3 regions of the Streptomyces sp. NPDC032472 genome follow, and region 2 is predicted to be linked to each of the others. Evidence: riboswitches for the same ligand, from Rfam matches in the RefSeq annotation. Region 2 holds a riboswitch; each other region holds the start of a gene.

What was found. A riboswitch is a leader RNA that binds a small molecule or an ion and turns the genes downstream of it on or off. The one in region 2 is predicted to bind cyclic di-AMP.
Region 1: another riboswitch for cyclic di-AMP. It lies ahead of AB0F11_RS21970 (LysM peptidoglycan-binding domain-containing M23 family metallopeptidase); the one in region 2 lies ahead of AB0F11_RS09630 (M23 family metallopeptidase).
Region 3: another riboswitch for cyclic di-AMP. It lies ahead of AB0F11_RS25435 (transglycosylase family protein); the one in region 2 lies ahead of AB0F11_RS09630 (M23 family metallopeptidase).

The regions. Positions count from the first base shown of each region.
Region 1 covers NZ_JBEZVK010000031.1:82,936-85,128, reverse strand. The annotation lists gene AB0F11_RS21975 (tyrosine-protein phosphatase) at 1-401, opposite strand, end outside; cyclic di-AMP (ydaO/yuaA leader) riboswitch at 753-957, shown strand; gene AB0F11_RS21970 (LysM peptidoglycan-binding domain-containing M23 family metallopeptidase) at 962-1,924, shown strand; gene AB0F11_RS21965 (SGNH/GDSL hydrolase family protein) at 2,108-2,193, shown strand, end outside.
Region 2 covers NZ_JBEZVK010000011.1:121,150-123,342, reverse strand. The annotation lists gene AB0F11_RS09630 (M23 family metallopeptidase) at 85-882, opposite strand; cyclic di-AMP (ydaO/yuaA leader) riboswitch at 896-1,051, opposite strand; gene AB0F11_RS09625 (pitrilysin family protein) at 1,291-2,193, opposite strand, start outside.
Region 3 covers NZ_JBEZVK010000041.1:17,149-19,341, reverse strand. The annotation lists gene AB0F11_RS25440 (transglycosylase family protein) at 1-991, shown strand, start outside; cyclic di-AMP (ydaO/yuaA leader) riboswitch at 1,268-1,435, shown strand; gene AB0F11_RS25435 (transglycosylase family protein) at 1,438-2,151, shown strand.

The DNA of each region.
Region 1 (2,193 bases), on a different contig from region 2:
GAGTTCGTCATCCGGGCGGCGGCCTTCCCGTCGCCGAGGATCCCGCGGAGCTGCTCGACGTCGCCGTCGCGGACCATCGTCCAGAACTCCTTGCCGTCGGCCGGGTCGGACAGGGGGATGTTCACGTTGCGCACGCCCGGCAGCTCGACGTCGGGGCCCTCCAGGGCCTGGTCGGCGCGGTTGCGGAAGTCGAAGACGGTGTGGAGGCCGAGCGATGCGAGGAATTCTGCATCGGTTTCGGTGGCATGTGCGAGATGTCCGCTTCGGAACAGCCGTCCCGGCCTGACCCTCCGCCCGTCCGTGGTCGGCAGTCCGCCCACGTCGCGGAAGTTGCGCACTCCGGACAGTTCGGGCTCCGGTATCCGGTCCGCCGACGGGGGCGGGGGTATCTGCTGGGTCACGGGAACTCCTCCGGCGTTGTCGTGGTGTATCGGCGTGCGTCTGGTTCTGTCGAGGTCTGTCGCGGTCTGTCGAGGTTTGGCGTGGTGTCCGAATTGCACTGCTTGGGGCCAACTTGCCGTTGTCGGTGGCCAGATCGGGCGCAACCGGCGTGAGCCAGATCATACGGTGACCGTGAGTGCCTGATCGTCAATCCCGAATGGCCCGGCAGGAAAGGCCGTTGGCGGCGCGGAATGGACGGAGGGTGACCGGTAATTGCCTCGAAATCCCGCTTCTGTGAATCCGTCAGGAATTCATGGCTTGTTCCGTGATGCCGTACTCGATTACCTTCGCCATCGATCCGGATGGACCGCCTAATCCTGCCGCCGTCCGGAAAACCGCACCCGACCGAACATGTGCGGCAGGAGCGGGGGAACCAGGTAGGCCGCTGCTCTTTTTGGATCTTTTCCTTGAGGAGCAGCTCGGGGTGAAGCCGTACACGTTCCGCTCGGTGCGTGTTCGGCCGGACATCTCCAGTCCGAACCCGACAGCTCACCTCGCAGGCGACGGAGAGGAATGCGCCATGCCGGCTCAGGGCAAGCACCGCCGTCCCAAGTCCCGCTCGATAGCCCGCGGCTTCGCCTTCGCCGGCACCGGTGGCGCCGCCCTCGCGCTTCCGCTGATCGGCGCCGCCGGCGCCCACGCGGCCGCCCCGGCCGCGGCCCCCGCGGTCGCCCCGCAGGTCCCGGTGTCGCTCCAGGCCCAGCCGACCGCTGCCGTGCAGGCCGCGCCCCAGGCAGCGCCGGCCGTGTACACGGTCGTGCCGGGCGACTGCCTCTCCACCATCGCCGCCGACCGCCACCTGCCGGGCGGCTGGGAGCGGCTGTACGCCGACAACCGCGAGGCCGTCGGCACCGACCCGTCGCTGATCCACCCCGGCCTGAAGCTGACCCTGGGTGCGCAGGGCGACGCCGCTGCGGCCGCGAAGCCCTCCGAGGCCCCGGCCGGGAAGCCCGCTGCCGCGCCGCAGGCCGCGCCGAAGAAGAAGTCCCCGGCGGCCGCCGCCGACCAGGGCGCCCCGGCCGTCGCGGCCGCCCCCGCTCCCGCTCCCGCGGCGAAGGCCCCGGAGGCCGCCCCGGCCGCCGCCTTCGTCGCCCCCGTCGGTGGCGGCATCTCCACCCAGTACAAGACCCCCGGCGCCATGTGGTCCAGCGGTTACCACACCGGTGTCGACTTCATCGCGAGCTCCGGCACCACCGTCAAGGCGGTCGGCGCGGGCACCGTCGTCTCCGCCGGCTGGGGCGGCGCGTACGGCAACCAGGTCGTGATCCGGCACGCGGACGGCAAGTACTCCCAGTACGGCCACCTGTCCCAGCTGTCCGTCTCGGTCGGCCAGACCGTCGCCGCCGGCCAGCAGATCGGCCTCTCCGGCTCCACGGGCAACTCCACCGGCCCGCACCTGCACTTCGAGGTCCGCACGGGCCCCTCGTACGGCTCGGACATCGACCCGCTGGCCTACCTCCGCTCGAAGGGCGTCAGCATCTGACGGCCGCCGTCGCCGCCGCTGCCGTCGCCGCGGAGGCGTGAAGACCCGCGTGAGGCCGGGACCCGAGGGGGGCCCCGGCCTCACGCGCTGTTATTCCGCACCTGCCCGGTGGTAAAGATCACGGTCCGTCAACCCCTTCCTACGGTGGCGTAGGTCACGCGCCGCGGTGAAGGATATGGTCCCGTGGCAGCGACGACGACAGAGACGACGAAGAAGACGAACAGGACCATCGGCTCGTACGCGGCGATCGGGGACAGCTTCACGGAGGG
Region 2 (2,193 bases):
TGCGGCCACAACGCGAGGACCCCGGCTCGGTGAGCCGGGGTCCTGTGCGAAGCGGTGCGGCGGCGCCGCTCGACGGCGCGTCGGTCAGAGGTCGACGCCGTGGCTGCGCAGGTACGAGACGGGGTCGATGTCCGAGCCGTACGTGGCGCCGGTGCGGGCCTCGAAGTGCAGGTGCGGGCCGCTGGAGTTGCCGGTGGAGCCCGACAGGCCGATCTGCTGGCCCGGGGTGACCGTCTCGCCGACGGAGACGCTCAGCGAGGACATGTGGCCGTACTGGGTGTACGTGCCGTCGTTGTGGCGGATGACGACGTTGTTGCCGTACGCACCGCCCCAGCCGGCCTCGACCACGGTGCCGGAGCCGACCGCGTGGACCGAGGTGCCGGAGGCCGCGTGGAAGTCGATGCCGGTGTGGCTGCCGGAGGACCACATGCCGCCGCCGGCGTGGTACTGGGTGCTGATGTAGGTGTCGTCGAGCGGCGAGACGAAGGTGTTGAGGCGCTTGCGCTCCTCCTCGCGGGCGGCGCGCTCGGCGGCCTCGCGCTCGGCCTTCGCCTTCTCCTCGGCCTTCTGCTTGGCCTCGGCGGCGCGGGCAGCGGCGTCGGCCTCGGCCTTGGCCTTGAGGGCGGCGGCCTCCGCGGCGTTGCGCTGGGCCTCGGCCTGGGCCTCGATCTGGCCCTGGAGGTCCTCGGCGGTGACGACCGCGTTCAGACCGGTGTCCTCCATGGAGGGGCCCTTGTGGTCCGTCGCGGCGAACGCCGGGGCGGCGAGGGTGCCCACGACGCCGGTCGTGGCGAGGGCGGCGACGCCGGCGTAACCGGCGGTCTTGCGGCTCAGACGGCTGGAACCACGGTGCTTGCCGGCGGCACGACTGCCAAAAGCCATGGAGGGGCTGATCCTTTCCTTCCTTCTCGCCTACCGGGTTAGCTGACGGGTTCGGAGCAGGAAGGTCTCCTACGGGCCCCTCTGGCGAGGCGGCCCGATTCACCCCAGGGACATGTGGGTCCCCGGCTCCCCAGGCTCACGCCTGACGGGGACTCGGCGATCGCTGCCCGGTGCCGCGGGTGCGGCGCGTACAAACTGACGGACAGCACGCCCGACGCTAGGCGGATCATCAGTCAATCGCCAAACAGACGCGCGCTTTTGTTGCGTACGCCACACCCCATACGGGCAACCTTGGCGCCAATTGGACATAAAGGACCCCGATGGCCAAGCCATCGGGGCCCTTCGTCCGTCGGCGGTTCGCCGGTGCGCCGACAGCACGTCGGCGCCTCATCCGCCGTGCGGCGACGGTCAGTTGGTGACGACGGTCACCTCTCCGATCCCGAGCGCGCGCACCGGCTCCTCGATCTGCGAGGCGTCACCCACGAGCACGGTGACCAGGCGGTCCACCGGGAAGGCCTTGACGACCGCCGTGGTCGCCTCCACCGTGCCGGTGGCGGCCAACTGCGCGTACAGCCGGGCCTGGTAGTCGTCCGGCAGCTCCTGCTCGACCTGGTCGGCGAGCGTGCCCGCCACGGCGGCGGCCGTCTCGAACTTCAGCGGGGCCACCCCGACCAGGTTCTGCACCGCCACGTCCCGTTCGGCGTCCGTCAGACCGCCCTCGGCGAGGGTGCGCAGCACCTTCCACAGGTCGTCCAGGGCCGGACCGGTGTTCGGGGTGTCCACCGAGCCGCTGATGGCGAGCATCGAGGCCCCGCGGCCGTCGGCGGTGGAGCGCAGCACCTGGCCGAACGCGCGCACGCCGTAGGTGTAGCCCTTCTCCTCGCGCAGCACCTTGTCCAGGCGCGAGGTGAGGGTGCCGCCCAGGCAGTACGTGCCGAGCACCTGGGCCGCCCAGACGCTGTCGTGCCGGTCCGGCCCGATCCGGCCGATGAGCAGCTGCGTCTGGACCGCGCCGGGCCGGTCCACGATGACTACCCGGCCGGTGTCGTCGGCAGTCACCGGCGGCACCGGGCGCGCCTCGGCGGTATCGCCGGTCCAGGCGCCCAGGGTGTCCGCCAGGACGGCGTCCAGGTCGATGCCGGTCAGGTCGCCGACGACCACGGCGGTGGCCGTGGCGGGGCGCACGTGGGCCTCGTAGAAGGCGCGGACAGCCGCGGAGTCGATCCGGGCGACGGTCTCCTCGGTGCCCTGGCGCGGGCGGGACATCCGCAGGGAGGCCGGGAAGAGCTGGCGGGAGAGCTCCTTGGCGGC
Region 3 (2,193 bases), on a different contig from region 2:
CCGCCAGGTACCCGCGATTGTCGTCACCGCCGGAGTCACGGGCTCCGCGCTGGCCCTGCCACTGCTCGCCGCCACCGGCGCGAGCGCGGCCGACGCCTCGACGTGGGACAAGGTCGCCGAGTGCGAGAGCGGAGGCACCTGGAGCGCCAACACCGGCAGCGGTGCGTACGGCGGGCTGGCCTTCACCCAGGAGCAGTGGCAGAACGCGGGAGGCCTGGAGTTCGCCGAGCGCCCCGACCTCGCCAGCCGGTCCCAGCAGATCGCCGTCGCCGACCGCATGCTCGGCGCCCAGGGCCCCGAGGCATGGCAGAACTGCGCGGCCTCGGCCGGGCTGACCAAGGACGCCCCCGCGGCGGACGTGGACCCGGGCGCCACCGGCAAGCACCGCGCCGTCGGCGCCACCCCGAGCCGCCCGGACGACAAGGTCCCGGCCGGCCGCAACGGGGAGCGGGCCACCGACTTCGGCGCCCCGACGCCCGGACCCACCTTCACCCTCCCGCCCGCGCCGCAGGCCCCCGTCAGCGACCTGCCCGTCATGCCCGACCCGGACCTGCCGTCCCCGACGCCGCTGCCGGGCACCCCGAGCACCGACCCGGGCGCCCCGACGGCCCCGACGGCGCCCACCGCGCCCGGTACGGCGCCCACGGCCCCGGTGAACCCGGCGGACCCCACCGCCCCGGTGAACCCGGGCGCACCCACGGCCCCGGGTGCCACCCCCTCCGCCCCGTCGGCCGCGCCCACCCCGGGCGCCTCCGCCGACCCGGCCGCCATACCGGACACCACCGCCACCGGCAAGCACCGTGGCGCCCCCGCCGCGGAGGGCGCGGCCCCCTCGTACACCGTGAAGGAGGGCGACAGCCTCGCCACCATCGCGGACGCCAAGGGGGTCAAGGGCGGCTGGAGCGCCCTGTACCAGGCCAACGAGCAGGTCATCGGCGGCGACGCCAACCTGATCAAGCCGGGCCAGAACCTGGATCTAAGCCAGAAATAACGGCACTTCGGGCACCCGGAAAGAGTTGAATGTCCGGTTCGTTCAAATGAGACATGTGTCTCTTCCGGTCAACTGGCGTGTCCTGTCCGTAACCTTGGGCAAACCACCCGCTCACCTGCGCAAACACCCTTGCGGAGAGCGCAAGTAGGGGCCCTCCCCCGCCGAAGTTCCTCGGTTGAACATCGGCGGGGGACCTGTCTACCTTCTGAATCGCCCGCCACCGCGGGCCCCTTCGACCGCATCGCCGAGTCCTGCCGGCGGCCGGGGGAACACACGTCGCGTCAAGCGCCGAAGGCAGGAGCGGGGGAACCAACGAAGGCGCCGGGAAGGACCGTTGGAAGACGGTCACGAACGGCTAGGGGTGAAGACGCGCCACGTGCGCGGCCGGGCAACTCATCCGCCCGAACCCGACAGCTCACCTCGCAGGCGTCGGTGAGGAGAACTCCATGCTGCTTTCCGGCAAGGGCAAGCACCGCCGCGCCACGGCCATCGAGCGGACCACCCGTATCGTCACGCTCGCCGGCGTCGCCGGTGTCGCCGTCGCGGCCCCGCTGATGACCGCGGGCTCCGCGTCCGCCGCCACCGCCTCCGAGTGGGACCGCGTCGCGCAGTGCGAGTCCGGCGGCAACTGGTCCATCAACACGGGCAACGGCTACTACGGCGGCCTGCAGTTCTCCGCCTCCACCTGGGCCGCCTACGGCGGCAAGACCTACGCCGCGCAGGCCAACCAGGCCTCCAAGTCGCAGCAGATAGCCATCGCGGAGAAGGTCCTCAAGGGCCAGGGCAAGGGCGCCTGGCCGGTCTGCGGCAAGGGCCTGTCGAACTCCTCGTACTCCGGCGGCGGCTCGAGCGACACCCCGAAGCAGACGCCGAAGACCGAGACGAAGAAGACCGAGACCAAGAAGGCCGAGACGCCGAAGACGCAGCCGAAGAAGGAGACGCCGCGCGCCGAGGCGCCGGTGACCCGCTCCGAGCGCGGCGACTCCTCGGTCATCAAGACCGGCAACGGCTCCTACGAGGTCAAGTCCGGCGACACCCTGGGCTCCATCGCCGAGGCCAACGGCGTCAAGGGCGGCTGGCAGAAGCTGTTCGAGCTGAACAAGGACATCGTCTCGGACGCCGACCTGATCTACCCGGGCCAGATGCTGAAGCTCAGCTGAATTCCCCGGCAACTCTCGCGCGTGCCGTGACAGCACGCACAC